DNA from 3 places in the Nonomuraea sp. NPDC050786 genome. Region 3 is predicted to be linked to each of the others. Evidence: riboswitches for the same ligand, from Rfam matches in the RefSeq annotation. Region 3 holds a riboswitch; each other region holds the start of a gene.
What was found. Region 3 has a riboswitch for cyclic di-AMP ahead of AB0H84_RS43115 (GH25 family lysozyme). Riboswitches for the same ligand answer to the same signal wherever they lie in the genome.

Region 1 (10,323 bases), on a different contig from region 3:
CCGACCTCCTTGGCGTGGGCGTACTGCGCCGGACCGCCTGCCCTCTTGGAGTAGCTGAAGCCGGTGCCCTGACGCCCCTCCTCTGTCGTGATCTCGGCGAAGAGGAAGGCGATCTCGGTCATCGGCTTCTGCCGGCCGGTGAGCACCTTGGCGTCGCTGATGGGGACGTCCAGCGGAAGCGTGACGGTGGAGAGCGAGACGTGACGGATGCGATCGGCGGCCATGGCGGGTCCAAGCGGGTCGGCGGGCGGGATGTCGTCAGTCATCATACGAAGCTGTCACTCGTATGACAACTTGCCCGGGTGGATCTCCGATACCGTCGAGCCATGCGGCTTCATGTGGGATGCGCGATGTGGACGCACGCGCGCTGGCCAGGTCGTTTCCTCCCCGAGCAGCTCCCTGCCGGTGAGCGCCTGCGCTCCTACGCGACCTGGTGCGACGCCGTGGAGGGCAACACGACCTTCTACGCGACCCCGACGAGGAGCACGGTCGAGTCCTGGGCCCGCCAGACCGCGCCGGACTTCCGCTTCGTCGTCAAGCTGCCCAAGACCATCACGCACGAGCGCCGCCTCACCGGCATCGAGGAGGACCTGCACTTCTTCCTGGACGCGATCGAGCCGCTGGGGCCCAGAGCCCACGCCCTCTGGGTGCAGCTTCCCGGCTCGTTCGCGCCGGCCGACCTCGGCGTCCTGGCCGCCTTCCTCCGCCGCCTCCCCCGCTCCCACCGGTACGCCGTCGAGGTGCGCCACCGCGCGTTCTTCGAGGACGAGCGGTCGGAACGGCTCCTCGAACGCGTCCTTGCGGCCGTGGACGCCGAGTGGGTCCCCTTCGACACCACGACCCTCTTCCAGAGCCCGCCGACCAGCGACGCCGAACGCGACGCCTGGACCAAGAAACCCCGCGTCCCCCGCCGCACGCGCGCCCTCACGGCCCACCCGATCGTCCGCTACCTGGGGCGGGACGCGGAGTCCCGTACGGTCGAGGGCTGGCAGGCGTGGCTGGAGACGGTCACGGAGTGGCTGCGGGAGGGCCGCTCCCCCACGTTCTTCCTGCACACGCCCGACAACGCCGACGCGCCGCAGCTGGCCCGCGCCTTCCACGAGGCGGTACGCACCCGCCTGCCGGAGCTGGCTCCCCTGCCCGAGCCCGAGCCGATGGACCCGTTGACCCTCTTCTAGCCGACGGTCGCCCACGGCTTGGGGAGCGCGCGTGACCCGGCACCAGGCTCCCCCGTCGCGGAGCCTATGGTGGAGGGAGAGAGCGCCATCAAGCCGAATCGGCGGTGCAGAGGAGGCTGCGATGAGGGAGCACTTCGTCTGGGTGACGACGCGCCGCATCAAGCCGGGCGCGTTGGAGGAATTCGAGAGGGCATGGCGCCCGGACCCGTACCCGGAGGGGCTGCGCCATGCGTACGCCTACTGGTCCGAGGACGGGGGCGAGATCACCGGGGTGTCGTTCTGGGACTCCAGGGAGTCCTGCGACTCCTGGCGGGGCTCCGAGGCCGAGACGCGCCGGCGTGAGGCCATGGCCCCTTACGTCCTCGAGGAACGCGAGGGCTTCTACCGGGGCCGCGAGCTCGGCGTCCCCGTACGATAAGCCGCCCCGCCATCCCCGGGCCGCGGTCTATGACGGGGTCGGGGCGTCCCTGACGGGCTTGCGGGCCGCGAAGCGCTCCACCATGTCGATCTTGAATCGGTCATGGCGCTCGACGGTGAGGCCGTGCTCGCGCACCTGGTCGAACTGGCGGCGCAGGAAGTGCTCGCCGCCCAGGGGAACGGTGATGAGCTCGAGCAGGCGCTGCACGGCGCGGGCGGGCCAGGACGAGGCGGCGACGTGGTCGGCGAGCAGGAGGAGCCCGCCGGGCCGCAGCACGCGGACCATCTCGGTGACCGCCCGGCGGTGGTCCGGGATGGAGCACAGGGAGAAGGTGCACACGACGGTGTCGAAGGCGCCGTCGGCGAAGTCGAGCGTCTGAGCGTCGCCCTCGCGCAGGTCGGCCTTCAGCCCGAGGCCGGCGGCCCGCTGCCGGGCGCGGTCGAGCATGGCCGGGCTCCACTCGATCCCGGTCAGCCGTACGCCCTGCGGGTAGTGCGGGAGGTTGAGCCCGGTGCCGACGGCCACTTCGAGGGCGTCGCCGGTTGCCTGGGAGCAGATCCAGGCGCGGGTGTCGCCGAAGAAGTGCCGGTCGAAGAAGCTCATCTGCTGGTCGTACGAGTGCGCGTGCTTGTCCCAGTAGCGGCGTAGGCGGTCGGTGCGCTCGTCGGACGTCATGACTGATTTCTACCCCGGCCGCATCTACGATCGGCGGTAGCATTGCGTCGACCGCAGGTGGAGGGGGCGTCGGATGGTGCGTGGCCTGGGAGAGCTCGAGTCCACGATCATGGATCGCATGTGGGCCATCAAGGAGCCCGCCTCCGTCAGGGACGTCCTGGAGCATCTCCGGAAGGAGCGCCCCCTGGCCTACACCACGGTGATGACCGTGATGGACAAGCTCCACACCAAGGGCCTGCTCAAGCGGAAGCCGGTCGGGCGGGCGTACATCTACGAAGCGGTGTCGTCCAAGGAGGCCTACACCGCCGACGTGATGCGCGACTCCCTCGCCAGGAGCGGCAACCGGGCGGCCACGCTGGTGCACTTCCTCGAGCGGCTCACCCCCGAGGAGGCGAGCGCTCTGGAGGCGGCGCTCCAGGTGTACCCGCCGAACGGGCGCAGATCGTGACGGCGCCGATCGTCACCGGGTTCTACGTAATCCCGTAGTAGCTTAATGGGGCTTGCGGCCACTTCATGCCGGTGCCATCGCCCATGGCCACCGTGCCGCCCGTCTGCCGCGAACAGGCCGATGAGCCGGTCAACCTTCTGTACTATGGCGCCTCAGGTTCGATGATTTACGAGGAGGCATCGTAGTGGCCGTGCCGATATGGCTCTGGCGGACAGCACCAGCCGCAGCCTTGACACTGGCCGCATCGATCGCCGCCCCGGGCGCCGCCCTCGCCGAGCCGTCGCCCGCCAGGGCCAGGGCCAAGCTGGTGAAGCTGAACGAGCAGGCCGACCAGCTGGTCGAGAAGTACAACCAGGCCACGGAGACGTACACGAGCGCCAAGAAGAAGTACGGCGCCCTCAACGCCGAGCTGGGCCTCAAGGACGCCCGGGCCGACGCCCTCCGGCGGGACCTCGTCACGGCGGCGGTCAACGACTACCAGTCGGGCCCGTACCCGCTCTGGAGCCGGCTCGTCGGCCAGGGCGACCCGGAGGCGCTGCTGGGCAACATGGCCTCCCTCCAGCAGATCGCCGAGGCCAGGGCGGCGAAGATCCAGGCCTACGACGCGGCCACCAAGGAGCTGCGCGATCGCCGCAACGAGGCCAAGCGCCTCCTGGCGGAGGCCGACACCGCCCGCGACAAGGTGGGCGACGAGAAGGCGAAGGTCGACAAGCTGGTCAAGGAGCAGACCAAGCTCCTGCGCAGGCTGGGCGCCTTCAAGACCGGCGACCCCAACAGCCCCGGCATCGAGTACACCGGCCCGGCCTCCGGCAACGCCCGCTTAGCCCTGCAGTTCGCCTTCGCCCAGGTGGGCAAGCCGTACCGGTACGGCGGCACCGGGCCGGGCTCGTACGACTGCTCCGGCCTGACCCAGGCCGCCTGGCGACGCGCGGGCGTCGAGCTGCCCCGCACCACCTGGACGCAGTGGGGCTGGGGAAGCGACCGCCGCGTCCCGCTCGACCGGCTGCAGCCCGGAGACCTGCTCTTCAGCAAAGGGCTGGGGCACATGGGCATGTACGCCGGCAACGGCAAGATGGTCCACGCGCCCCAGACCGGAGACGTCATCAAGGTCGTCGACCTCGACGACTACTGGCGTACCCGCCTCCTCGGCGCGGTCCGCCCGTAGCAGGCCGACGGCGGGGTCACACCCGCCGCCCGGAAGAGACGAAGACGGGCAGGGCGACGAAGCCGCGCCCGGAGCGCGACCGCTCCTCCTGATCGGCGAGCCAGACCGCCGCCTCCTCTTCGGTGATGGCGCCCGCCCCCCGCACCGCCTCGGCGAACCCCGACAGCATGGACAGCGTCAGCGCGTGGGTGAACACGGCGGTGTGCACCTCCACGGTGACGTCCTCGAAGCCGGCGTCCAGCAGGAGGTTGCGATAGCCGCGGGCGGCTCGCGGCGCCGGGGTGAGGTCGGCGCGAGCGTGCACGATCCTCCTGGTGAGAGCCGGATGGCCGGAGTCGATGACGACCGTGTCCCAGTCCTGGCCCAGCAGGACGATGTGCCCGCCGTCGGCCAGCACCCGCCTGGCCTCCCGCAGCGCGCGGGCCGGGTCGTCGATCTCGTGATAGACCTTGTCCGCGCGGTAGCCCGCGAGCTCACCGTCCTCGAAGGGCAGGCTGTAGGCGTCCCCCGTACGGAAATCGCGCCCGGGCCACCGCTGCGCGGCCAGCGCCACCGTCCGGTCGACGACGTCCACGCCGACCGCCCGCGCCCCGCGTTCGGCCAGTTCGGCCACCGCCCGACCGGCTCCGCATCCGACGTCGACGACGCCGGCGCCCGGCGGGAGAGCCAGCAGCTCGTAGGAGCGCGTACGCAGCTCCGCGGCGCCGGGAAGGGTTTCGGTGGCGTCCAGCAACGCGATCATGGCGGCGACGTCCGCTTCTGCGGCAATGTTGTGCGACATGCCGGACAGCATGCGACTTAAGGTCGACATGAAGTCAACCGCAGGCGGGCTCGTCAGGGCTTGTACTGCGGATAGCCGTAGCCGACCACCTGGGACGTGGGCCGGATCCGCTCCTCCACCCGGCCGTCGTCCGTGTTGCCCTCGATCGTGGTGATCGTGCCGTTCCGGTTGTCCTGCTTGACCAGGCCCATGTGGTCGATGCCGCTGATGCTCCTCGTGTGCCAGGCGAAGAAGACCACGGCACCGGGCCTGGGTACGGTGCCCCAGCGCCTGTTGGCCACGAACCATCTGGCCCAGGTGACGGTGTAGGAGTCCCAGCCAATGGTCGGCCGGGCGCCGGCCTTCTCACCGACCCAGGCAACGAACATGGCACACCATGGGGCGTTGGCGTAGGACTGCAGCGTGCTGCCGTCGCGGGCCGCCGTCTCCGCCGCCCGGGGCGAGGACATGTACCAGCTCTGGAACGGGGTTCCGCCGCCTGCGGCGTTCTCCGTCACGCCGATCTGGGACTCGGCGATTCTGATCACTTCCTCCGCGCTCACCTGGCCGGGAGCCTTCTGGACGGTGCCCCATTGCGACGATCGCGTCTCGGGCCGGCGATGGACCGCGAAGGCCGGCGTACCGGCGAGGACCGCGCCCACAGCGACGCTCATGCACAGGGCGAGGCGGGAAAGGTTTCCGGTCTGCAGGGCACCCGTGAAGATGTTCTTCACCATAGGGCGTATTGCTCCTTGCTTCCATGCCGCCTACCGGGTTAGCTGACGGGTTCGGGCGTGGAAGTGCCCTATGGGCGCCTCGTGCGGAGGCGCGCCGATTCACCCCAGAGAAACGGTGGGTCCCCGGTTCCGCGAGCTCGCGGATTCGGCGGCCGCGCGACCGCTACGCGAAGTCGTTCGCGCAGGTGAAGCGCGGTCTGGGCAATGCGGGAAGGCGCCGTGCGGCGTCTGGTCCTGCCGCAGATACGCCTAAGTAGCACGAAAGTATTCGAATGGCATATATAGCTGCAAGCAGCACCGGCGAATATTCGCGCGAAACACCCGCAATATAGAAGATTGACTACTTGCTCTTTGTCCTTTCTAGACCTTGCGGCCGGCCGAGCCGTCCGTGAGCGACTCCGCCAGGCGGTCCGCGAGTTCGGTGAGCCAGTCCAAGCGGGGCCCGCCCCGGGCTATGCGGAATCCGTGCCGGCGGCCCCAGAACGCGGCCTGCACGGCATGGAACTGGGCCCAGCGCTGGACGCGTTCCCGATCGAGCTCCGCCGCCTCGGCGAAGACGTCCAGCGTGCGACGGAGGGCCTTGTGCGGGTCATCCGCCTCGAGGAGCGTCAACGCGCGCGACTTGAGCAGGGTGCCGCCGTCGTAAGCGGGGTCTCCGACGTACCCCTTGGGGTCGACGGCCAGCCATGGCTCACGGTCGGCGCGCAGGATGTTCCTGGGATGGAGGTCGCCGTGGACGAGGGTGTCCGGCTGGACGTGGCCCAGCTCGCGGACGGTCGCCACGGCGGCGTCCACCGCGTACGGCGGCAGCGTGTGCGCCAGTTCCTCGGCATCCCGGCGTAGCCCCTGCTCCCAGGTGTCCGCCTGCTCCCGCAGCCGAAGCAGGCCGGGCGGCGCGGGGACGGCCAGCCGGCGGTTGATCCGCCCTGCGACCGTCACCACCTCGTCGCCGTCTTCGACCTCCGCCAGCGTCGACGTCCGTGCCCGCTCGAGCAGCATGGCGAACCGCTCGTCGTCGCGCTCGTGCAGCAGCACGGCCCCGCGCCCCTCCCACGCCGCGAAGGCGTCCGGCTCATGGACGTTGCCGGGATGCGGAAACGACACCTTCAGCACGGCGGCTCCCGCGCCGCCCCGCCGGCGCACCGGGACGATGACCCCGACGCCCCCGTGCATGACCGCACCGTCCGGCACGCCTCCCCAGCGCTCCAGCAGCTCCTCCACGATCGCCGGCAACTCGGCGAGCCACGCCGCTCCGGGCTCTCCTTCACGCTCGACGGTGCTCTGGGCGAACGCCTCGGGTATCTCGATCATTCGGGCACCTTACGCGCCAGGCTGATACAGCGGGAACAGGCCGCCGGCGGCGGGCTCCCGCCCGGTTCGCCGTCAGCGGCCTCCGCCGGCGCGAAGACCCTCCACCGCGGCAAGGATCCCTTTCTTGTCGTAGCCGCCGGTGGGCAGGGTGGCGCCGTGGGCGTGGCGGATGACGCCCTGGGAGTCGATGAGGACGCTGCCTGACTGCTGCAGTGAGCCGAAGACCTTCCTGCTCAGGCCGATCATCTCGTGCGGGGTCCCCCGGCGCCCTACGAGGACGGGGAACGGCACCTGGCGCTCGGCCTTCCACGCGGCCGCTTCCTTACGGTCCTCAGGAACCGCGACGAACACCTGGACGTCGTGGGCCGCGAGCTCGTCGCGGCGCCGGATGAGGTCTTGGACGTGCCTGTTGCAGACCGGGCACGACGTCGAGCGCATGAAATAGATCAGCGAGGCATGACCGCCCCGATGGCCGGACAGGCGCACGGCCTGGCCGTCGGTGTCCTCCAGCACCACGTCGGGCGCAGGCGATCCGGTTTCAAGCATGGCGGAACTCCCTCTTCAAGCTCGGGACTGTGGAAATGCGGCTCGGCTCAGGTCAGGCGCCGGCGGCTTCGGGGTCATGCGGTCCCCCGGCGGGGCCGGTCAGGTCGCCCAGGCTGAGCCGCAGCCGGGTGCGAGCCCGGTGCAGCTGGGACTTCATGGCGGCGTTGCTCAGGCCGAGCACCTCCGCGACCCTCCGGCCCGGGTAGCCCAGTACGTCCCGCATGATCAGCACTCTGCGCTGCACATCGGGGAGCTCCCTGATCGCCTGCGCGACGAGTTCGGCTTCCAGCCGCCGGATGGCCTCGTCCTCGGCCGAGGTGGCCAGATCGGCGCCGGCCTCCGCATCGCGGTCGAACAGCAGTCGCGCGCGGCGCAGGCACTCGTTCCGGACGATTCTGAACATCCACGATGCCAGCGCCCCCGTGGCGCGCAGAGAGCCGATCTTCCGGTAGAGGATGATCAACGCTTCCTGCGCGGCGTCCTCGGCGTCCTGCGGGGACGCACAGAGATGCTCCGCGAAGCGCCGCACGTGCACATGGGCACCGTGGATCACCGCGGTGATCGACTCGCGATCACCGGCCTGCGCGGCCTCGATGAGCTGCGCGCTCGCCCACGAGCGGTCAGCCACGTCCATACCCCATCTCCTTGTCAGCGTGGTCATCACCCCATAAGAGGCCCCCACCCCGCAAAAGGATTCACCAGGCCGGCACCGGCGGGTGCTTCGGACCTGAAGCGCCGCGCTCGGGCAGGACGAGGCGGCGCCTGGCCACGTAGGCCGTCGTCAGCGGTCCGTCATGTCAGCCTCGCCGTACGCCCAGGGCGCGCTGGGCGAGCAGGCCGCCGATTCCGGGGATGAAGGCCCGCCACAGGGCGCCGTTCGGCGCCGTGGAGGAGGCGAGGGAGGTGGCCGCGATGACGGCCACGTAGGAGACGCCGTGCAGCGGGCCGCAGAGGGTGGTGATGGCCTTGGCGTGCACGGTGAGCAGGTTCGCGAGCAGGACGAGCAGCGTGCTCAGCTCGGCGGCGGCGGCGATCCGCAGCAGGCGCATGGGCCTCACGCGCCCGCGCCGGAGCCGGGCCGTGCGATCATCAGGACCACGACGATCGCCCACGTCAGGTTGTAGAAGCCGGCGAGCATGCTCAGCCGCCGCAGCCGTGCGGGGTCGCCGTCGCCGGGGTCGGCGAGCGCCTGACGCTGGCGCGGGTAGATCTGCGTGGCGAGCAGCAGGGCCGCGGCAGCGGTGAGGGCCATGGAGACGATGATCCAGATCTCGCCCATCCGCCCCTGGACGCCTGCCATGACCATTCCGACCAGCGGCACGATGAGGCCGAACGCGGCATAACCGCCGGTGATGCGGTGCAGGGCGACGGCGACGTCCCTGCTGCGCCCCTCTCCGCCCGCCGCGGGCGCGTAGCGGGGGAACAGGCTCGTCGCCACGGCCGAGCCCCCGACGAACACGATGCTGCCCAGCACGTGCACGGAGAGCAGGACATGTTCCAGCAACATTTCTTCCTCCAACCTTCAGGCTGCCTGAAGCTTAGGGCATGCTTCAGCCGCCCTGAAGGTTGGCTTGCTCGAGAGCCCCTCAGCCGGCCGATTCGCCCCTGAAGGCGGCGAGGACCGCCTGGCCGATCCGGCGCTGGATGGGGTCGGCCGCTGGGCCGAACAGCCGCTCGTCGACCTCGCCCACCGCGTCCGTGGCGGCCCGGAGCAGGCGGGAGCCGTCCGGCGTCAGCTCGATCACGGAGGCCGAGCCCGCGCGTACGGTGTGGTCGCGCACCAGCCCCGCCGCCACCAGCGCCTTCACCGCGGCGTGCACGCTCTGCACCGTGATGCCCGACATGCGGGCCAGATCGCTGTACGACGCGCCGGGCACACCGGCGATGTGCCCCAGCAGCCCCAGCCGGCTGACCGTCAGGCCCAGCGGCGCGAGAGCGGAGCCGAGCTCGTTCTCGATGCGCCTGGCCATCGTCAGCACCACGATGGAGACGCTGGTCACTGGCGGGGCAGGGCGACCGTCGTCACTCACCCCACCAGTGTGGCACCACCACGAGAAGTTCCTGATCTGCCGCCGCGGCCGAACCGGGCGAGGGCGGGCCGCGTATCCCTCTTCGCGGCCCGCCGTCCTGACCCGGCGGCGGCGAGGGTCGTCTGATCTCCAGACCTGGGCGAGAGTGTGGGAGGATCTGGCCACGATGGGTCCGTTCTCTGTGGTGAGGTGGGTGCGCGCGGCGAGCTTCGCCGTCACGTGCGCCGCTCTCGCCACGCTCGGACACCTGGCCGGCGGAGGGTCCTTCGACCCGGCGGCGGCGGCGAGCGGCTTCCTGCTCCTCCTGCTGCCCGCGCTGGCCCTGACCGGACGCGAACGCACGCTGGCCTCCATCCTCCCCGCGACGGCCGCGTCGCAGGTCGTCCTGCACATCCTGCTCAGCCAGAGCTCCAGCCGGCAGGCCGCGGCGGCCCACTGTGCGGACATGGCCGGGATGAGCGGGATGCACCACACGGAGGCCACGGGCTTCCCCAGCTTCGGGATGCTGCTCGTGCACGCGGCCAGCGTGGTGCTCACCTCCGTCTGGCTGCGCTGGCTGGAGGCGGGCCTGTGCGCCCTGGTCCGGCAGCTGGCCGGATGGGTGCTGCGCCCGCTGCTGGTCCTGTTCCTCATGGCGGCCGGATGGAGCTCCACCCGGCCGCGGGCGGTCCCGCGGGCGCGCGAGGACGAGGGCGCGCGTATCCGGCTGTTCCTGAAGCATGTCCTCGTGCTGCGGGGGCCGCCCGGAGGGCCGGCCGGACCCGCAGTGGTCATGTGATCCGGAGATCGTGTGCCGGCTGTCCCAGCCGGCTCGTCAGGCTGCGCCAATCCAGCGTGCCGTAACAGGTCGCGCCGCTGAGTGCCGCACCTGGGTTTCAGCGCGCCGTTGAGCAGACGCCTGCCCTGGCCGTGCGATCTCGTTCCGCCATCTGTGGGTCTTCCGGCCACCAGCCGGGCGCCGCCGCGCCGGCCACCTCCGTGGCCTGCCGCGGCGTGCGCTTCTCCAGACCCGACCCCCAGAAAGCGCACACGCATGAAATCTGTCATCGTCCTGG
Region 2 (10,323 bases), on a different contig from region 3:
CACGGCGTCCGGCGCGCCGCCGGACGCGCCCGCCACCACCGGCAGCCCGGTGGCGGACGCCTCCAGGAACACGATCCCGAGCCCTTCCACGTCCACCCCCTTCCACCGGGTACGGCACGGCATGGCGAACACGTCGGCGGCCGCGTAGTAGCCGGGCAGCGCGGCGGCGGGCACCGTGCCGGTGAACCTGATCGACTCCCGCCCCGCCGCCAGCCGTTCCAGCCTGCCGCGGTGCGGCCCGCCGCCCACGAGCAGCAGCACCGCGTCCGGCACCGCCCGCAGCACCTCGGGCCAGGCCCTGATCAGCTGGTCCTGGCCCTTCCTCGGCACCAGGCGCGACACGCAGACGACCACCGGCCTGCCGTCCAGGCCCAGCCGGGCCTTGGGCGCGCCGGGGTGGAACAGGGTGACGTCCACGCCGGGCGCGAGCCGTACCAGCTTCTCCGGGGGGATGACGGCGACCAGGCGCTGGCGGGTGTACTCGCCCAGGTAGGTCACCACGTCGGCGTGCCGGCCGATCCTGCGCAGCGCCGCGCGGAAGCCCGGCGCGCTCGCCCACGAGGCCTCGTGGCCGTGCGTGAGCATCACCACCCGCCGCGCGCCCGCCGCGCGCAGGCGGGGCGCGAGCAGCCCGAGCGGCGCCGCCGCGCCGAACACCACGGTCCGCGCGCCGTGCTCGGCCACCAGCCGGGCCGCCCTGCGCGCGACGGCCGGGGTCGGCAGCATCAGCCGCGTCGGATGCCGCACGATCGGGTACGGCTGGCGCTCGTCGAACTCCTCGCAGCCCGGCCAGGCGGGCGCGTAGACGGCCACGCCAGGCGTCCGCAGGGCGAGGCCGTGCACGAACGACTGGATGCCGCCAGGTCTCGGCGGGAAGTCGTTCGTGACGATGAGCACCTTGCCCCCGGCACCCGACTCCGCACTGGAATCCACCGCCCCTGTCACTGCACTGGGACGCCGTTCACCTTGGCCCATGCGCGGGCCATGGCGATGCGCTCAGGTGTCGAAGGGTGGGAGGCATAGAGCACATATTCCACCGCATCCGGCGACAGGTCGGAAACGTTGGTGACGGCCAAGCGCTTCTGCATGGCGATGAACGTGGCCGGATCGCGCGTGAGGTCGAGCGCGTGCAGGTCGGCCCTGGCCTCGATGTGCCGGCTGACCAGGTTCTGGGCCGGACCCATGATCAGCGAGCCGAGCGTCATCAACCCCATGATCGCGCCGACCGCGCGGGGGTCGCCGATCGACGTGACGCCCGTGCGGCGGCGTACGGGGTCGAAGACCAGGAACAGCAGCATGGCGCCCAGAGCGGCGGCCAGGGCGCCGATCAAGGTGCCGTAGAGGACGTCGTTGTGCTTGGCGTGGCCCAGTTCGTGCGCCACGACCAGCTCGACCTCCCGCAGCGGGGCCTTGAGCAGCGTGTCGTAGACGACGATCCGGCGCGTGGCGCCGAAGCCGGACACGTACGCGTTGAGCGCCGTCGTCCTGCGCGAGGCGTCGGCGATCAGCACGTCCTCGACGGGCACGCCGTCCCGCTGGGCCATGGCGAGCAGGCTCGCGCGGAGCGCGCCCTGCCGCATGGGCGTGAAGTCGTTGAACAGCGGCTCGAACACCACCGGATAGATGAACGACATCGCCACCGTCAGCGCGAAGGCCCCGGCGGCGGCCGGGATCCACCAGCGCTTGATCCTGCGGGCCAGCGCCATGAGCACGAGGAGCATGAGGCAGAGGATGAACGTCTCGACGCCGATGTTCTTGAGCCGGTCACCGGCCCAGGCCCCCCAGTCCTGGGTGGACAGGCCGTAACCGCGCAGCATCGTCTCGAACCAGATCCCGAGCGGCAGCTTGAGCAGCTCGACGATGACGGTGATGACGACGACGCCGAGCACCACGCGTATCCACCACGGGCCTTTGAGCCAGCCCACGGCCTTCGCGCCGAGCGGGGTGGCCACGAGCAGACCGGCGAGGAGGAGCGTGAGCGCCAGCGACAGGTAGCTCGGCACGGTGGTGGCCGCGTCGAACGCCTCGGCCCTGGCGATCTGCGCGGCGGTGAAGTCACGCGCGGGGTCCGGCGGCCCGGAGGCGAGCAGGCGCCAGGGCGTGCTGAAGGCGGCCACGGCCAGGATGATCAGGGCGAGCACCACGGCCGCCACCGCCGCCTGCCGCCTCAGCCGTTGCCCGCCGGCGGCCTCACGCGCTCCGTCCCCGTTCACGGAGATACCTTCCCCATGCCCCTGCCCCCCTTGAGCGTGAACGTCCACGCCGCTCCTCTCCCTCACGCGAGCTGGTCCCGCACGTAGTCGCGCCACCGTGCGGTCAGCGTGGCCGCGGACAGCCCGAGCGCGGCGAGCGCCCGATCGACGCCGGCTGCCCGGGCATCACGGTAGAGCCTCACCAGCGTCCCCTCACCGAACCGGTCCGCGAGGAAGCGACACGCCAGCCAGGCCTCCTGGTACGCCCGCGCGAGCCGTACGGGGTCCCGACCGTCGGCCGCGAAAGCGGCAGGTCCGGGCAATTCCCCTGGGAGCCGCCCGGAACGCACCTCGGCGGCGAGCTCGGCGGCGGCGGTCCGCACGGGGAGCCCGGAGTCGCGGTACCCCACGTAGTCGGCGAACCCCTCGTAGAGCCAGACGGGCAGGTGGTCGGTGCCCGCGGCGACGTGGGTGAGCTCGTGAGCGAGTACGACGTCCTTGCCGGTGGGGTTGAGCTTGGCGAAGAGCTCGGGGACGACGATCACCCGGCCGCCGTCGGCCAGCGCGGCCAGCCCGTCGACCTGTCCCACCCCGGCCAGCCGGGCGGCCTCCGCGGCGGAGCGGGGGACGACGATCAGCGGTCGTACCGGCCGGCCGAGCACGACCGAGACCCGCCGCCCTGCCGCGTCGGCCCGGCGCGCGAGCTCGTGGAGCTCGCCCTCCGGGGCGTGGTGGCCGACGACGACGGAGCGCGCTCCGTGGATCACGACCGCACCGTCACGCCACAGCCCGCGGGCCTGCGGCGGCAGGATCGGCGCATCGAGGGTGGGGGCGGCGGCGGGGGCGAGAGCGAGGAGCGCGATGGAGACCATCGCCAACCTTCGACTCACCCACCCGGACACGACGCCCGATCGTAGTCGGCCCACGGAGACTTCAGCGCAAAAGAGCGAGCCCCCGCCCGAAACGCGTTCGGGCGGGGGGCTCGGTCACATGCCGGGACGGACGGCGCCGACGAAGGACGCCTTGCGCCATCTGCTCAGCTTGTCGATGCGTACCCGTTCGCCTGTCCGCGGCGAGTGGACCATCTTGCCCTTGCCGACGTACATGCCCACGTGGCCGAGCCCGCTGAAGAACATCAGGTCGCCCGGCTTGAGGTGCCGCCAGGAGACCTTGTTCTTGATGCGGACGAACTGGCTGCTCGCCACGCGCGGGATCCGCACGCCGGCCTTCTTCCAGGCGTACTGGACGAGGCCGGAGCAGTCGAACGAGCCAGGACCCGTGCCTCCGTACCGGTACGGGTCACCGATCTGGTGCTTGGCCACCGCGACGGCCTTGCGGGCCTTGGACTTCTGCCGGGCGGCCTTGGCCGCTCTGAGCGCCGCGGCCCTGGCCGACTTCGAGGTGCGGGCGGCCGTGGCCGCCGTGGCCGCCGAAGCGGCCGTGTTCGTCGCCGCCTGAGCCGTCGGGGCATGGAGGACCACACCTCCGGCCGTCACGGTCATCGTGAGCGCTGCGCCACTCAGGGCAAGGCGGGACAGACGGGGGTTATGCGGGGACGTAGACAGGATTTCTCCTTGGGACTTCCACGAACGCCTACCGGGTTAGCTGACGGGTTCGGGCCTGGAAGTAGCCCTACGGCGCGACTGGCGCCGATTCACCCCTGATCCCTGGGGACTACTGGGATCGCTGGGTCCCCGGCTCCGTGCCTCCTGGCTGCACGGACTCGGCAGGTCACCGCCCGATCAAGGTGAAACGGGGATAGGGGCGGCAACCGGCGGATCTTCAGGGCGCGGAGGACATGGCTTGTTCAACGCGACGACGCCAGAAGCTATGCGGAACCGTCAAGAAACAGCAAAGCGAGACATGCGCTGTAAAGATCAGATAAAGGGGGCTGTCAGATGACAAGCCGCTGCTGGAACGCCAGGTTCCGTTATCGGAATGTGACACTGCTCACATTTGGCTTCAGGGTGGCTTGTCAGGTGGCAAATGTCGCGTTTGTCACATTTCTTCTGGAACGTTCCAAGAACGGACAGGCCCCGTAGCGGGACCGGAGAAAAGGCGGTTACGGGCGGATGGCTCCCACGAGGCCGCTGCCGTAAGAGGAGAGCTTGACGACCTTGACCACGTCGCCGGTCTGGGGCGCGTGGACGATCTGCCCGTTGCCGGCATAAATGCTGACGTGGCCCAGTCCGTTGCTGAAGATGAGGTCCCCGGGCCGGAGTTCACTCAGGGAGACCTTGCGGCCGGCCCCCCACGCCCACTGCTGCCACGTCGTACGCGGCAGCGACACGCCACCGGCGCGCCACGCCGCCTGGGTCAGGCCCGAGCAGTCCCAGCCGTTCGGTCCGGTGCCGCCGAACACGTACGGCTTGCCGACCTGCGCGTAGGCGAAGCGCAGGACGGCGGCGGCGTTGCCCGAGGCAGGACCCGTGTACTTGATGCCGACGCTGTGCGGATTGCCGGGATTGTAGGCATTCAGCTTGTCCAGCAGCTTCTTCTGCTGGCTGATCAGCTTCATGACCTCCTTGCGCTCCTTCTCGACGCCGTCCCGTTCCCTGTCCGCCGCCTCCAGCGCCTGCTCCGCCTTGTCCCGCTCCGTCTTCAGCCCGCGGTTCTCGCGGTCGAACGCGGCCAGCTTCGCCGCCTCCTCCTTCGAGATCTGCCCGGCCAGCGTCAGCCCCGTCAGCAGCGCCGAGGGGTCGTCCGTGCTGACCAGGCCGGGCAGGGAGGTCGGGTAGGCACCGAGCTTGTAGCCGTTGACGGCCATGTTGATCACCTGGGCGCGCAGGTCCGCGACGGTCGCCAGCTTGCGCTCGTAGCTGTCGTTCAGCTTGGTGTAAGCGCTCTTGGCTTCCTTGAAGCGCTCCGTGGCGGTGTTGTAGCGGTCGACGACCTTGTCCGCCTTGTCGTTGAGCTTCTCGAGCTTGGCCTTGGCCTGCCGGAGCGTCGGCTTGGGATCAGCGAGGGCCGGACCTATCGGGGACAGGATCAGCCCGAACGCGAGACCCGCGGCCACCGGCACCCTGCCAAACCTCACTGTGTCGCCTCCCAGGGATGATGTCTGGGGCGAAATAGTACAGAAGTGGCGGGTGAGGTCTCACCCAAAGAGGTAAATCGTGATGGACGGCCAGGCCGTAATCTAGCCCCGGCCCAGCCTGCGCAGCAGCAGGCCAGACGGAACGGGTCTGGCTCCCATCCGCCTGACGGACTCGGCCACCTCGCGGTCCGACGACACCACGGCGATGGCCCGGCCGGGCGGCTCGGCGCGGACGAGCTGGCGGATCAGGTCGTCGGCGATCTCCCCGGGGTCGCTGAACAGCACCCGCACCCCCCGCGGCGCCACCACCTGCACGGGGGCGTTGAGCTCGGCCCCGTCGAACACCACGGTCACCTCGACCCTGGTCTGCGCCACCAGCCCGCCGAGCCCGGTCATCAGCCGGTTGCGCTGGTCGGCCAGGGTGAGCGTGCCGTAGCCGGTCTTGGTCACGTTGTAGCCGTCGATGATCAGGTGGACCTGCGGCAGGGCCAGGAGCTGGTCGAGGAGCTGCGGGTCGTCGTCGGCGAGGGCGCGGGCCGGGACGCCGCGCACGCCGGGCCGCTCGCCGGTGACGGCGGCGACCGAGTCGGCGGGCCGGCTGATCGTCGTGGGCAGGGCCAGCTCCCTGCGCAGCCCGGCGGAGGCGTCCTGCAGCGCGTCGAGCAGCACCCTGATGCGGGCGTCCTCGATGCTCCTGCCCTCACGGGCGGCCCGGCGCGAGGCTTCGAGCTGCTTCTCCACGTCGGCCAGGCGCTCGCGCAGCCGCCGCAGCTCGGACTCGCCCGAGACGGAGGCGGCCGAGGCGGCCGACCTGGCCTCCTCTGCCGCGTGCTCCATCTCCTCGGCATGGCGGACCGCGGCCTTGGCCCGCTCGCGGGCTTCGTGGAGCTTGCGCCGCAGGTCGGAGTTCTCCGCGCGGGCCGCCTTGAGCTGCTCGCGCAGCCGGTCGGACTCCTCCTTGGCGGCGCTCTTCTGCGCGGCCAGTTGCTCGCGCAGCCGGGTGACCGCCTCCTCGCGCTCCGACCCCTCGGCCGCCGCCGCCGACTGCTCCAGGTCGGCGCGGGCGGCCTCGATCATCTCGGCCCAGCCGGGCGGCCGCGTGAGGTACGCGGCCGCGGCCACGAGCACCGGGTCGGCGGCGGGCGGCACGTTCCCCTCGGCCAGCGAGGCGACCAGCTCCGGCCAGCCGGCGGCCACCGACTCGGCCACCAGCTCGCGGAACTTCTTGTCGTTCTCGAGCTGCGCCGCGATGGGCGCGCTGCCGAGCTTGGCACGTTTACGGGGGTCGAACTTGGCGATGCCGCGGAGCGGCGGAGGTATGGAGACAGCGGGCATCGTCCCGAGCACCTGAGAAGCCAGATCGACGACATTGAGCCGCACCTGCTCGGGAAGCGGGCGAGACAGGCCTTCACCCGCTGAACTCATCCCACTTGTCCCTTCGTGACATGCCCTTTCAGACAAGGGTACGGCTGCCGCGTACCTGACCGTAACGGTCACCCCTGTATGGACGAGCGCTTGGTTGGTGATGTACGACTGAGCCGGAGCCTGGGAGGCCGACCGTGACAGATGAGATCCGCACGTCCACCCGCGACCTGGAGGAGCTGGGCGAACGCCTGGCCGTCTGGCTGAGCGGCAGGCTCGGCGTGAGAACCTCGGTGTCCGGAGTGTCCAGGCCGTCCGAGAACGGCATGTCCAGCGAGACCCTCTTCTTCACCGCCGCCTGGGGCGAAGGGGTGACGCGCTGTGTAGCCAGGCTCGCACCTGCGGTGGAGGCCGTTCCGGTGTTCCCCTCGTACGACCTGCGGACGCAGTTCGGGATCATGCGCCTGGCCAGGGAAAAAGCTGGGATTCCAGCGCCCAGGGCTCTCTGGTACGAACCCGACCCCCGGCATCTCGGTACGCCGTTCCTCGTCATGGAGCGCGAGGACGGCGACGTGCCGCCGGACGTGATGCCGTACACGTTCGGGAGCTGGCTGCTGGACGCGGCGCCGACGGACCGGCGCAGGCTCCAGGACGCCGCCGTGGCGGTCCTGGCGGCGCTGCACCAGGCCCGGTTCACGGCCGGGGAGCTGGCGCCGTTCGGGCAGCCCGGGCTGCGCGCGCACGTGGAGGCGCAGCGCGCCTACTACGAGTGGGCGCACGGCGAGCGGCGGATCCCGCTGCTGGAGCGGGCCTTCCGGTGGCTGGAGCCGCACTGGCCGGACGAGCCGGGTCCGGACGTGCTGTGCTGGGGCGACGCCCGGATCGGGAACATGGTGTTCAGGGACTTCACCCCCGTCGCGGTGCTCGACTGGGAGATGGCCGCCGTGGGCCCGCGCGAGCTGGATCTGTCCTGGATGATCTTCCTGCACCGCTTCTTCCAGGACCTCACCGTCGCCGCGGGCTTCCCCGGCATGCCCGACTTCATGCGCCGCGACGACGTCTGCCGGAAATATCGCGAATTAACGGGATACGAGCCTCGCGACATGGACTTCTACGAGACGTATGCCGCCCTCCGGCACGGCATCGTCATGGCCAGGGTGTGGCAGCGCCGGATCCACTTCGGCGAGCAGCCCGCCCCGGCTGACCCCGACGACCTGGTGCTGCACCGGGCCACGATCGAGGAGCTGCTGGCGGGGTGACTACGTACCGGCGTCGTAGACCAGCAGCGCGACCTGGACCCGGTTGTTGAGGTCGAGCTTGGCGAGGATGCGTGAGACGTGCGCCTTGACCGTGGGCACGCTCATGTACAGCTCACGCGCGATCTCGGCGTTCGACCTGCCCCGTCCCACGGCCAGCGCCACCTCCCGCTCCCGCTCGCTGAGGCGGGCGAGCAGCTTCCTGGCCCGTTCGGTACGCTCTCCCGCCCCGCCGTCCGACACATGCGTGATGAGCTGGCGCGTCACCGCCGGTGCGAGGATCGGCTCCCCCGCGGCCACCTTCCTGATGGCCTGCACCAGCTCGCCGGGCGCGATGTCCTTCAGCAGGAACCCCGCCGCCCCCGCCCGCAGCGCCCGCAGCACCTGCGCGTCCGCGTGGAAGGTGGTCAGCACCACCACCTCGGGCGGCGAGGACGTGCGGCGCAGCGCCTCGGTGGCGGTCAGCCCGTCGACGCCGGGCATGCGGATGTCCATCAGCACCACGTCGGGCCGGTGCTCGGCAACCAGCGGCGGCACCTCGGACCCGTCGCCGGCCTCGGCCACGATCTCGATGTCGTCCACGCCGCCCAGGATCATCGACAGCCCCGCCCGCACCATCGCGTCGTCGTCGACGATCAGCAGCCTGATCATGCGTCCTCCCGATCCGTCTCCACCGGCCACGGCAGCCACGCGCGTACCGCGAACTCGCCGTCCGGGGTCGCGCCGTGCTCCAGCCGTCCGCCGGCCAGCCCGGCCCGTTCCTTCAGCCCGATGAGCCCGGCCCCGGCGCCCGGAAGGCTCCGTCCGACGAGCCCCGCCCCGGCGCCCGGAAGGCCCCGCCCGACGAGCCCGGCTCCGGCGCCGGGGAGGTGCAGCCCGTGGCGCGCCTCCAGAGGGTTGCGCACCTCCGCCGACAGCCCCTCGCCCGGCGCTCCGAAGACCGACACCGCCACGGGCGCCCCGCCGGCGTGCTTGCGCGCGTTGGTCAGCGCCTCCTGGACGATGCGGTAGACGTTGCGGCCCAGCCCTTCCGGCGCGCCGCCGTCGGCCCGCAGGTCGAGCCGCACGTCCATGCCCGCGTGGCGGCACTCCTCGACCAGCGCGGGCAGGTCGGCGAGCGTGGGCTGCGGCCGGTCGGGCACCGGGTCCTCGCCGTCCGGGTGCGCGTGGCGCAGCACGCCGATCACCTCGCGCAGGTCCTGTAACGCCAGGTGGGCGTTGGTCCTGATGGCGCCGGCGGCCCTGGCGATCTCCTCGGCGGGCGCGTCCGGCCGGAACTCCAGGGCGCCCGCGTGCAGGCTCAGCATGGAGATGCGGTGCGCGAGCACGTCGTGCATCTCCCTCGCGATGCGCTCGCGCTCGAGCCGCTTGGCCTCCTCCGCGGCGCTGTCGGCCCGCTGCCGGAGCGACCAGATGAGCTGCCGCCTGGCCCTGATCACGACGCCCCACGCGTACACGGCCAGCGCGATCGTCACGCCGAGCGCCGCCGCCAACGCCCGGTCCAGCTCCTCCTGGGGCCGCAGCATGACGTACGGGGCCACCGTGACGAGGGAGAACAGCAGGATCGGCCCGGAGACCTTGAACGGCCGGTGCACCGCCACCGTGAACAGCCCCACGAGCGAGGCCCCGCCCGACAGCTCCAGGTAGGACGAGAGCAGGGTGGTCACCACCGCCAGGCCCACCGGCCACCTGCGCCGCAGCCACACCGCCATGCACGACAGCGCCCCCACCACCTGCTCCAGAGCCTGCAGCGGCTCCGGCTCGTCCTGGAGCTCCGGCAGGGTGAAGAGCGTGATGCCGCACGCGAGCAGGAACATGCCGATGTCGACGATCCAGTCGCGGGTCGAGCGGCGCACCCTGCGGCTCTCGCGCCCGTCGCCGAGCAGCACCGACGGCAGCGCCCACCGGTACTCGTCGGCGTGAGCGCCGTCCCCCCGCAGTCCCGTCACGCTCACCGAGGTTAGGCCCTGCCAGGGGTACGGCGACAGCGACCAAAGTCGATGCCGGCCGAGACCTACGGCCGACGCGGCTCCCGCGTCCCGGCGGCGACGCTTGGGACCCATGAAGGCTGTGCTGACGGTGCTCGGCTGGCTGCTGCTCCTGCAAGGTCTGGGCGGCCTGCTGAACACCCTGTTCGGATGGTGGCGGTGGGCGCACGACCTGCTCGTGGTCAACCGGCTGCCGTTCCTGGAGGGGTACGAGGTGTTCGCTGCCATCGTGATCGGGGTGCTCGGGCTGGCGCTGCTGGCCGTGGCCGACTCCGTGAAGCGGGCGGAGGGCGGGCGATGACCGGAGGCGCGCAGGTGGGGCTACGCCCACCGCGTCACCAGGCCGATCCGCGGGCGGTCGCCTGGTGGACGGTGCAGGGGCTGATCTTCCTGGTGCCGGTAGCGCTCGCGGCGGTGGCGGCGTACTGGATCTTCACCTCGCGGCCGCTCTGGCTGGGCGCGTGCGTGGGGGTCTTCGCCGTGGGCTG
Region 3 (10,323 bases):
GACCTTGCTAGACACCTACCTCCCGGATCCCGCCGAGCGGGTGAAGGCCTTCGCCGCCATCGACCACATCCCCTCGATCCGCGACAAGGCGGAATTCTGCTTCAAGTGGATCGACTCGATCAACGAGCTGCAGCGCCTGGAGAGCCAGGACGACCGCCGCCGCTTCCTGCTGAACCTGATCTGCTTCGCCGCCTGCATCGAGGGCCTGTTCTTCTACGGCGCCTTCGCGTACGTGTACTGGTTCCGCTCCCGCGGGCTGCTCGGCGGCCTGGCCACCGGGACGAACTGGGTCTTCCGCGACGAGTCCATGCACATGGAGTTCGCCTTCAGCGTGGTGGACACCGTGCGGGCGGAGGAGCCGGAGCTCTTTGGCGATGATTTGGCCAAGCAGGTTACCCTCATGCTGGAGGAGGCCGTGGCCGCCGAGCTGGCCTTCGCCGCGGACCTGTGCGGGGACGGCATGCCCGGCATGGGGGTCGAGCAGATGCGCCACTACCTCGAGTACGTCGCCGACCAGCGGCTGGTCCGGCTGGGCCTGCCCAAGAGGTACGGCTCGGCGAACCCGTTCGCGTTCATGGAGTTGCAGGACGTCCAGGAGCTGGCGAACTTCTTCGAACGGCGGGTCTCTGCGTATCAAGTGGCGGTTGAGGGCAATGTGACCTTTGACGAGACTTTCTAGACATTGGGGGCAAAGGCGTGCAGTCTCTGGCGGACTGGCCGATTCTCGTAATCTCGGTGATCGGCTCGATCCTCCTGGTTGAGCTGATGCGGAGGGTGCTGAACAAGGCCGGGCGCAAATGGGCGCTCGCCCGGCACCTGGTGGAGCACTGCACGTGGCCCGCGTTCGCGGTGGCGGCCGTGGTCGCCTTCAACCTCGTCTTCGAGCCGGGGATGTTCGGCTCCGCCGTGGGGGAGCGGGGCCTGGAGGCGACGGTGCAGCGGGCGCTCGGCCTGGTGACGATCGGCGCGGTCACCTGGCTGATCGTGCAGGTCTCGTACGCGCTGACGGACGTCGTACTCGAACGGCTGGTGCTGGTCGAGGGGGAGCGCAACCGCAGGGCGCGGCGGATCAGGACGCAGATCGCGCTGGTCCGCCGCATCGCCGCCGCGGTCATCATCGTGGTCGCCATCGGCGCCATGCTCTTCTCGTTCCCCCAGGTACGCGCGCTCGGAGCGGGCATCCTGGCCTCGGCGGGTATCGCCGGCGCCATCGTCGGCATCGCCGCCCAGCCCACCATCGGCAACGCCCTGGCCGGCCTCCAGCTCGCCTTCAGCGACGCCCTCCGGCTCGACGACGTGGTCGTGGTGGAGGACGAATGGGGCCGGATCGAGGAGCTGACGCTCACGTACGTCGTCCTGCGCCTGTGGGACGAGCGCCGCCTGGTCCTGCCGGTGTCCTACTTCACGCAGAACCCGTTCGAGAACTGGACCCGGCACGGCAGCCGGGTCCTCGCCGTCGTCCTGCTGCGCGTGGACTGGTCGGTGCCGGTGCCGAAACTGCGGGACGCGCTCTACGAGTTCCTGCAGGGCAACCCGCTGTGGGACCAGAAGGACTGGACGCTCCAGGTCACCGACGTGCTCACGAACGGCCTGGTGGAGCTGCGCGCCCTGATGAGCGCCGCGGACTCGCCGTCCGCATGGGACCTCAAGTGCGACGTACGCGAGTTCCTGGTCAACTACGTCAGGGACAACTACCCGGACTCCCTGCCCCGCTTCCGCGTGGACACCCCGGAATCCCGCCTGAGCCATTAAATATGTGGCGCGGGGCCGATCAAGTCTTTACCGTGGACATTGTCCAGCAGCACGAAGAAAGGCGGCGAAGTGAGCTTCCACCTGATCCTCCCCGAGCTGCCGCGAAGGCTTTCCGGATAAACCCTCGAATTATTCGGAGAGCCGTCTCGGACCACCGGGGCGGCTTTTTCGTTGACGACCGAGTGTGGGGCAGTTCGGTCAGCCCGCCTGCCTTGGGAGCAGGAGCACCGCAGGTTCGAATCCTGCCACTCGGACAGCGGTCCTGAAAGGAAAGGGCCGCGGGCCACGGCCTGGCCGACGGGATTGGCGCCCCCCGGCCGGACCCAGCCCACGCCCCGGGCCGGCCCACGCCAGCCAAGCCCGGGGTCCAGCCGCTCTCGTGGAGCAGCCCCTCTAGCCCAATTTCGGTAGAGGCCCACGGCTCAGACCCGTGGTTGGTCGGGGTTCGAGTCCCCGGGGGGGCACTTCGGCATACGAACGAATCCGCTGCGCAGGCGCTACGAAGCCCGGCAGGTGGCGCCGTTCGAATTGAGGCGTAGGGCCTGGAGCATCTGTGAGAGGGCGATCCAGGTGTCCTCCAGGTCGCCGGGGCCGGTTGACCTGGCCAGCCACAGTGCCGCCTCGTTCATGGCGCCGGACAGCAGGTGGGTGAGCGGTTCGACCGGCTGCGGCGTGATGATTCCCTTCTCGATGAGAGTGGCGAGTGCTTCGGCCAGGTGGCGGGCCGAGGCGGCCTCATCCAGGGCGCGCCAGTCGCTCCACCCCAGCACGGCGGGGCCGTCGATGAGCATGATCTGCTGGACGTCCGGGTCGGTGCTCGCCGTGAGAAAGGCCCGGCAGCCCGCCGTCAGTTGCTCCCAGGGATCGTCCTCGGCGTCGGCGGTCGCGGCCACCTGCTGAGCGACCTCCTGCTGTACGTGTTCGAGGACGGCGCGGAACAGCTCGGCCTTGCTCTCGAAGTGGTGGTAGAGCGCGCCCTTGGTGACGCCGGCGGCGTGCACGATCTCTGCCAGGCCGACCGCGGCGTAGCCACGGGTCGCGAACAGCCGCCGGCCCGCGCGCAGCAGGGCGCGCCTGGTCTGCTCGCGCTGGCGGGCCCTGGCCCCGTCGGTCATGAGTTGCCTCCACGTTGACATACCGGTGGTACGTCAATACTGTACCTTCGCATACCAGCGGTATGTGAAAGGGGTTTTCGTGATCCTGACCAGCTTCTATCCGGTCATCGGCACCTCGCGGTTGGCCGAGTCCCACGACTTCTACACCCGGCTGTTCGGCTTCGAGACGACCTTCGAGGCGGACTGGTACGTGAGCCTGCGGCGGCCGGGGCCGGTGGCGTACGAACTGGCGCTGCTCGACCACACCCACCCGACGCTGCCCGAGGGATATCGCGCGCCGGTGCAGGGGCTGCTGCTCAACTTCGAGGTGGAGGACGTCGACGCCGAGTGGGACCGGCTCGTCGCCGGTGAGGGGCTGCGACCTGAGCTCGAACTGCGCAGCGAGGACTTCGGCCAGCGGCACTTCATCGTGGCCGATCCCAACGGCGTCCTGATAGACGTCATCACGCCCATCGCACCCTCTGAAGCCTACGCCGACCAGTACGTCAGCGGGTGAACCCAGGCGTCAAGCCGACCGCCGCGCTGCTCAGGCGGCGTGGCGGCCCAGGCCGCGTAGCTGGTCGGCGGTGAGCGCGGAGACGTTCTGGTCGATGGGGGACTCGGTGTACTGGTGGATGGTCCAGGACTTCCAGTCGGCGGGCGGGGTGACCGCTCCCTTGGCCTTGCTGTAGTGGGCGACCCACAGCGGATATTCGGCCAGGCCCTTGCCGTAGGTGTTGGCGAAGTTCCAGCCGCTGTAGAACATCGGGGTGGTTCCCGTCCTGGCCTTGACGTACGACAGCCACGTCTTGGCCCAGGCGTTCACCTCGGCGACGGACTTGCCGTCGGTGGTCTCCAGGTCGAGGACCAGCAGGTCGCCGGGCTCGGCGGGCTGCGCGTTCACCACGGACAGGAAGTGCTCGGCCTCCGCGACGGGGTCGTTGCGGGGGTGGCCGTAGTGGTAGGCGCCGCGCACGATGCCCTTCTTGCCCAGCTGGAGCCAGTGCCTGGCGAAGGAGGCGTCGCGGAAGCTCGTGCCTTCCGTGGCCTTGATGATGCCGAACTGGGCCGCGCTGGCGTTCCAGTCGTACAGGGGCTCGTAGTTCGAGATGTCCAGGCCGTAAGTGAGAGACGCGCTCTCAGGTTGGGCTTCGTGCGTCGGGACCTGGCCGGCGGGCGATGCGAGCGTCACGGCGGCAATGCCGGCGATGGCGGTGGTTCCGGCGAGGATCGCGCCCGCGACGGCGAAGCTGAGGCGCTGGGTGAGGGGATCGAGGCGGTTCTTGAGGGTGTGGGCGATTGCGGCAAGCCGAGGCTCGGGCATGACGGCATTGACTCCTTGCTTCCATGCCGCCTACCGGGTTAGCTGACGAGTTCGGGCTTGGAAGTGCCCTACGGGCGCAGGCTGGGCTGGCGTCCGATTCACCCCGAGAAGGTGGGTCCCCGGCTCCGCGAGGCGCGGATTCGGCGGCCGGACACTGCCCGCGAAGAGCAGCGCACGGTCCGGTCAACCAAGCGGCAACGATGTGGTGAAAGCTCGTCACATCCATGTCGCGATTAGGCAAAAGATAGACATATGCCCATAGATAGTGCAAGTAGGGCAAATCCGATTTGCTGGTGCCGGTGGCTGAAAGGCGCTGAAGTGCCGTGCCGGTAAGGGATGCGGGACTTGGTAAAAAATCGGTCGCCTGGACGTGCCCCCGCCGAGGCCGGCCCTCAGCACGCCTCCTTGGCCGCATTTCTCAGGTCGTCCTGAGTGAGCTTGACGTCGTAGCCGTACTCGGAGCCGTCGTCGTAGTGCTGGATCACGATCCCGTCCCGGTGCAGGCCCTTCTCATGGCCGGCTCTGAGCGTGACCCCGCCGTAGCTGAGCTGCACTCCGGTCTTGTGCGCCCTGATCTCGTAGAACCGGTCCTCGCGCAGGTCGAGATCGCCCTCCGTCACGGACCAGCCCTTGGGCAGCTCATCCAGGTCGATGAACCCGATCTTCTCACCGTGCAGGGCCGGACCGCTGATCGTGGCCTGATCGAGCAACTCGCCACCAGAGTGCTGGTAGACGACCACCGAATCCGGCGCCTGGTCGCACCAGGCCACCGCCACCGTCAAATGGCCGCCCGCGCCGAGCATAAGCCCGGTCCGGCCACCGTCTGCCGGCGTACATGCCGTCAGGGTGAGCAGCGCTCCGACGGCGGCGGCACGGGCGACCTGTAATCTCATGATCCGCAAGCTGCCACGCCGGTCGGCCGGCGGTCAACGGGACGTCGCAGCCGCCCAGCTGCTCGGCCGTCGCCTCCACGGTCAAGGCCTCAAGTGCTCCTCCAGTTGCGCGACGGACGACGTACCAGGAATCGACGAAGCGTGCAGCAGCAGCGCCGAACTCCGCGCCTGAGTCTCGGGACGCGTCCACCACGCCGATCGCGTACCGTCGCAATCGCATCGTCCTCGCCGAACAGCCGAGATCAAGGGGATGGTTCGAGGTAGTTCCTGCGTTCTTCGGGGGTCAGTTCGCGGATGGTGCGCCTGGCGGCGAGTGCCTGGACCTGGTGCATGGGGCCGCATACCTCGCAGTGCCAGATCCGTACCGTGGCGTCGTCGTAGGTCGAGAGCAGCCGCCACCCGTCCGGGCTGAACTTCACGGAATTGACCGCGGTGCCGGAGCCGCTGAAGACCACTGGCTCGCGCCCCTCGGCCGGCATCCAGATCCGCACGGTGTTGTCATTGCCACTGCTGATGACCTGCCGCCCGTCCGGGCTGAAGCCGACGCTCCACACCACGCCCTGATGGCCGCGCAGGACGATCGGGTCTCCGGTCCCGTCGGTGTTCCAGATGCGGATCGTGCCGTCGTTGCCCCCGCTGACCAGCCGCCGCCCGTCCGAGCTGAAGGCGAGGCACCACGCCAGGCCCTGGTGGCCGCGGAGCATGACAGGGTGGCCGGTCCCGTCGGCGTTCTGGATCAGGATCGTGCCGTCCACGCCCGCGCTCGCCACTCGCTGCCCGTCGGGGCTGAACCCGACATACCGGACCTGCCTCTGCGGGCTGTCCATGACGACCGGCGCCCCGGTCCCGTCGGTGTGCCAGACCCGTACGGTGCCGTCGTCACCGCCGCTGACCACCCGCGTGCCGTCCGGGCTGAAGGCGGCGTTCCACACGTTTCCACGGTGGCCGCGCAGCAGGACGGCCTGGCCGGTCCCGTCGGCGTGCCAGATCCGTACCGTGCTGTCAGCACCCGTGCTCGCCAGTCGCCGTCCGTCCGGGCTGAAGGCGACCCCGAGGACGTCCGCCTTGTGGCCGCGCAGCACCAGCGCGTCACCGCTGCCGTCGATGCTCTGGACGCGGATCGTGCCGTCGATACCGGCGCTGGCGACGCGTCGCCCGTCCGGGCTGAACGCGGCGTCGTACACGGTCCCCCCGGTATGACCGCGCAGGATCGTCGCGTCACCGGTGTACGCCACGTCCCACAGCCGCATCGTCCCGTCATCGCTCGCGCTCGCCAGCGTACGCCCGTCCGGGCTGAACGACGCGTTCCACGTCGTCCCACGATGGCCGCGCAGCACGAGCGGGTCGATGTTGCTGGACATGTTCCAGATGCGGACCGTGCCGTCGTTGCCCACGCTGGCGATCCTCCGGCCGTCGCGGCTGACCGCCGTGCCCTCCACCGTGCCATCGTGCCCGCGCAGCACTACGGGTGCATCATGTCCGGTCACGTCCCACACCCGCACCGTGCCGTCGGTACTGCCGCTGACCAGGTTCCGCCCGTCCGGGCTGTACTGCAGTCCTTCCACGGAATTCTCGTGGCCGCGCAGCACGACCGTTCTCGCCTTACCGGCCGGGTCCCAGATCCGGACGGTGCCGTCGCCGCCGCTGCTGGCCAGTCTCCGCCCGTCCGGGCTGAACGCGACCTGCAGAGCCCGCCCGTCGTGGCCGCGCAGCACCTTGGGAGCCGCCTTGGGAGCAGCCTTGGGAGCACCGCCTCCTGCCGGCGAACCGCCGGTCCACCTGCCGCCGTCCGGTGCTGTCCAGATCCGCACCGTGCCGTCGTCCCCGGCACTCGCCAGACGTCGCCCGTCGGGGTCGAACGAGACGCCCCACACCGGGCCGCGGTGGCCGCGCAGCACCAGCGGATCGCCACCGCCGGCCCAGTCGGACACGCTGACCGTTCCGTCGATGCCGCCAGTCGCCAGGTAGCGTCCGTCCGGGCTGAACACGGGGTTCCACGCCTCACCGGCATGGCCGTGCAGCACCACCGGGTCGCCGGTGGGCAGCCCTTGTGCGGACACCTGCCAGACCCGTAGGGTGCCGTCCCCGCTGGCGGCGGCCAGATGCCGCCCGTCCAGGCTGAAGGCGACGCCGCAGACCTTGCCCGCGGCGATGGGAACGATGAGCCGGATCCGCGAGTCGACGATGGCCTGCCGGAGCACCGCCGTGGCCTCCTCCGTCGGGCTCACCGCGTATGCCCGCCGGGCCAGCAGCAGCCCGAGCTGCGGGTCCAGCTGGAGCTGGCCACGCGCGTACGCCGCCAACTGGCGGGAGTACGCGAGATCTCGCTCCTTCTCCGCCCGGTTCGCGTTCACCAGCGCCATCACGGCCAGCACTCCGACCACGGCCGCCACCACCACCAGGCTGATCAGAGCCGCGCGCACACGACGGCCCGCCGCCGCCCGCTCCCGGCGCGCGCGTACCCTGCTGGCCGCCAGGAACGCGTGCTCCAGGTCGTTGAGCCGGTCGAGCGCGCGCTCCTCCCAGGCCGCCAGCCGCGTTCCCCGGTACAGCAGCTCGTCCTCGCGCCCGTGCTGCTCCCACTCGGTGGCGGCGTCGGTGAGCCGCCGCTGGAGCCGGACGAGTTCCCGGTCCTCGGCGAGCCAGCCCCGCAGCCTCGGCCAGGAACGGATCACCGCCTCGTGAGCTACCTGGACGCTGTCCTCGTCGACGGTGAGCAGCCGCGCCGCCGTCAGCCGGGACAGTACGGCCTCCATCGCCGCCCCGTCCGGCCCTGCCAGCAACTCCGCCGGCGGGACGCGCCTGCGCGTGTCCTCGGTTCCCTGCCCCAGCGCCGTCAGGCGGAGGAACGCGTTCCTGGCCAGACCTCGCTCCCCGGGGTCGAGCGCGTCGTAGATCTGCTCGGCGGTCTGCGCGATGGCGCCCTGGATGCCTCCGGCTTCCCGGTACCCCGCGAGCGTCAACGTGCCGCCTTTGCGGCGCTTCCACGTCTCCAGCAGGGCGTGGGAGATCAGCGGCAGCGCGCCGGGCTCACCTCTCGCGTCGCTGAGGATGGTCTCGACGAGCGCCCGCTCGACCTTGAGCTCTGCCCGGAGCGCCGGGCCGGTGATCACCTGCCGGAGGTCGTCGTCCTCCATGGGGCCGATCAGCAGGTGCCGGTCGCGCAGCATGGCCACCAGCGGCGGGTGTTCGGCGCACCGGGCGTAGAAGTCCGCGCGGATTCCCAGGACGACGCGGGCTCGATCGTTGGTCTCCTCCGCCGCGGCGAGCAGCGAGTCCAGGAAGAGGGATCTCTCCTTCTGGTCGTCGCAGAGGGTGAAGACCTCCTCGAACTGGTCGACGACGATCACGAGGCGCGCGCTCTTCGGCCTGCCCGCCAGGATCTGACCGATCGCCAGCCGGACGTTCGAAGGGGCGGCCACCAGGTCGGCGTACAGGGAGGGGGCGGAGGTCCCGCTGAGGCTTGCCAGGCCCACCGAGAGCTCGTCCAAGGGGTGCGCGCCTGGCGTGATAAGGAGCGTCGGCCGGTCCTGGCCTTCCGAGGCGGCGCGGTTCCGCAACGCCGGAAGCAGGCCGGCGCGCAGCAGGGAGGACTTGCCGCTTCCTGAGGCGCCGAACACCGCGAGCAGGGATGTGTCGCGTAATCGCGCGGAGAGCTCGTTCACCAGCTCGCGCCGGCCGAAGAACCGGTCCGCGTCTTCAGGCTCGAAGGTGACCAGGCCGAGGTAGGGCGCCTCCTGGTCCTCCATCTGATCCTCCGCGCCGCCGGCGGCCAGCTCCGCGGCGACCTCTCGCCAGAGTTTCTCCCAGGTCTGGGTGTCGCCGCCGCAGGCCTCGACATAGGCCAGGGTGACCGCGAGCGTGGGAAAGATCTCCCCGCCGGCCGCCTCGGACAGTGCGGTCACCGAGTAGTGCGCGCGCCTGGACAATTCGCGGTAACTGGACCGAGGGGCCTTGGCGCGTAACTGCCTCAGCTCGTGCGCGAAGCGCTGTAACGGGCCCGCGTCAGGGTCGATCGGCCGTTCCGGTCGTCCCATGAATGCGCCCCCATGGCCGTACGATCGCCGGTTGCCGAACAGCGAATATCGCCGCTTGACAACCGGGATCGACTATAGCCATCGGGAGTTCATTACGCGATGAACCGCCCGTCCCGCCCCCGCTGGCAGACGGGCGGCTCCAACGCGACTTACAGGTCGTAGTGCAGGTCGGTCTTGCCGTTGCTCGGGTTGTAGGTGCAGTAATAGTCGATGCCGGTCTGCGAGTGCAGGTAGGAGGCTCTTTCAAGGCACTGGTAGCAGTTTTCGTAGTTCGGGGGCACCCACACGCTGTTCGGATTGGCCTCTGTCCGGAGGTGGCATCGGTTTGAGGCGAGGATCGTGGAGGCATTGCTGCTCGACGAGGTGCTCGCGGTCGATGCGTACGACAAGCCGGGGACGGAGGTGATCATAGCGGTCGCGAACATGGCCGCCGTCACAAGGCCCAGGCCGCGCGCGAGCTTGCTGCGCGACTGTCGTTCCATGTCGATTCCCTTCGTCGGGTGACTTGATAAGCCGTATCCCCTGGTCTAGCCGTTCCGGAGTTGTCCAGCACGCGTACGGCTCGCTGGACAAACAACTCGGATATTCGGGTGAGTCAACGCGGGAAGCGAGAACCGCCGAGCCGCCCCGCACGCGGGTTTTGACCTTGGATGAAGTGGATATTCTCACTGCGCGTTTAATGCGGTGGGAGGTCTGCTGGTGAGTGTGGTCGAGGACGTGAGGTTCGGCGTTCTTGGGCCGCTCCGGGCCGAGGTCGGCGGTCGCGCGGCAGGGCTTGGCGGACCTCGCCAGCGGGCCGTGCTGGCGCTGCTGCTGATCGCGCGGGGCAGGAGCGTCTCGGCAGAGCGGATCCTCTCCGAAGTGTGGGAGGGCTCGCGACCGCCCTCCCTGACGACGCTCCATGGATACGTCGCCGATCTGCGCAGGACGCTGGAGCCGGAGAGAGCGCCCGGCGCCCCGGCCCGGCTGCTGGTGCGCGAGGGGCCCGGTTACGCCCTTCGGACAGGACCCGCCGCGATCGACGCCGAGCGCTTCACCGATCTGGCCGCTCGTGGCCGGCGCGCGTTGGAGGGCGGTGAACCGCGACTCGCCGCGGACCTGACCGGACAGGCGCTCGCGCTGTGGCGGGGCTCGGCCTATGCCGACTTCGGCGGAGCCGCCTTCGCGGTGCCCGACGCGACCCGGCTGGAGGATCTGCGGGCCACGGTCCGCGAGGACCGGCT

Region 1: it holds a riboswitch for cyclic di-AMP, as region 3 does, so the genes downstream of both, AB0H84_RS18555 (CHAP domain-containing protein) here and AB0H84_RS43115 (GH25 family lysozyme) in region 3, are expected to answer to the same signal.
Region 2: it holds a riboswitch for cyclic di-AMP, as region 3 does, so the genes downstream of both, AB0H84_RS06240 (C40 family peptidase) here and AB0H84_RS43115 (GH25 family lysozyme) in region 3, are expected to answer to the same signal.

What each region holds. Positions count from the first base shown of each region.
Region 1 is NZ_JBFAHJ010000008.1:314,834-325,156, forward strand. It holds gene AB0H84_RS18520 (mandelate racemase/muconate lactonizing enzyme family protein) at 1-224, opposite strand, end outside; gene AB0H84_RS18525 (DUF72 domain-containing protein) at 327-1,178, shown strand; gene AB0H84_RS18530 (antibiotic biosynthesis monooxygenase) at 1,300-1,596, shown strand; gene AB0H84_RS18535 (class I SAM-dependent methyltransferase) at 1,624-2,271, opposite strand; gene AB0H84_RS18540 (BlaI/MecI/CopY family transcriptional regulator) at 2,345-2,719, shown strand; gene AB0H84_RS18545 (NlpC/P60 family protein) at 2,949-3,884, shown strand; gene AB0H84_RS18550 (methyltransferase domain-containing protein) at 3,901-4,665, opposite strand; gene AB0H84_RS18555 (CHAP domain-containing protein) at 4,719-5,381, opposite strand; cyclic di-AMP (ydaO/yuaA leader) riboswitch at 5,394-5,542, opposite strand; gene AB0H84_RS18560 (aminoglycoside phosphotransferase family protein) at 5,742-6,692, opposite strand; gene AB0H84_RS18565 (peroxiredoxin family protein) at 6,765-7,238, opposite strand; gene AB0H84_RS18570 (RNA polymerase sigma factor) at 7,291-7,872, opposite strand; gene AB0H84_RS18575 (hypothetical protein) at 8,036-8,287, opposite strand; gene AB0H84_RS18580 (hypothetical protein) at 8,293-8,739, opposite strand; gene AB0H84_RS18585 (MarR family winged helix-turn-helix transcriptional regulator) at 8,825-9,208, opposite strand; gene AB0H84_RS18590 (hypothetical protein) at 9,435-10,046, shown strand; gene AB0H84_RS18595 (ABC transporter substrate-binding protein) at 10,302-10,323, shown strand, end outside.
Region 2 is NZ_JBFAHJ010000002.1:397,308-407,630, forward strand. It holds gene AB0H84_RS06225 (glycosyltransferase family 4 protein) at 1-933, opposite strand, end outside; gene AB0H84_RS06230 (M48 family metallopeptidase) at 942-2,213, opposite strand; gene AB0H84_RS06235 (hypothetical protein) at 2,276-3,064, opposite strand; gene AB0H84_RS06240 (C40 family peptidase) at 3,179-3,694, opposite strand; cyclic di-AMP (ydaO/yuaA leader) riboswitch at 3,768-3,931, opposite strand; gene AB0H84_RS06245 (NlpC/P60 family protein) at 4,255-5,229, opposite strand; gene AB0H84_RS06250 (NYN domain-containing protein) at 5,332-6,654, opposite strand; gene AB0H84_RS06255 (phosphotransferase family protein) at 6,789-7,850, shown strand; gene AB0H84_RS06260 (response regulator transcription factor) at 7,851-8,498, opposite strand; gene AB0H84_RS06265 (histidine kinase) at 8,495-9,796, opposite strand; gene AB0H84_RS06270 (hypothetical protein) at 9,909-10,136, shown strand; gene AB0H84_RS06275 (PH domain-containing protein) at 10,133-10,323, shown strand, end outside.
Region 3 is NZ_JBFAHJ010000034.1:72,754-83,076, reverse strand. It holds gene AB0H84_RS43145 (ribonucleotide-diphosphate reductase subunit beta) at 1-679, shown strand, start outside; gene AB0H84_RS43140 (mechanosensitive ion channel domain-containing protein) at 736-1,752, shown strand; tRNA gene AB0H84_RS43135 (tRNA-Pro) at 1,931-2,006, shown strand; tRNA gene AB0H84_RS43130 (tRNA-Leu) at 2,140-2,216, shown strand; gene AB0H84_RS43125 (TetR/AcrR family transcriptional regulator) at 2,250-2,867, opposite strand; gene AB0H84_RS43120 (VOC family protein) at 2,947-3,363, shown strand; gene AB0H84_RS43115 (GH25 family lysozyme) at 3,394-4,170, opposite strand; cyclic di-AMP (ydaO/yuaA leader) riboswitch at 4,183-4,326, opposite strand; gene AB0H84_RS43110 (hypothetical protein) at 4,563-5,063, opposite strand; gene AB0H84_RS43105 (hypothetical protein) at 5,306-9,100, opposite strand; gene AB0H84_RS43100 (hypothetical protein) at 9,250-9,381, opposite strand; gene AB0H84_RS43095 (hypothetical protein) at 9,440-9,604, shown strand; gene AB0H84_RS43090 (BTAD domain-containing putative transcriptional regulator) at 9,800-10,323, shown strand, end outside.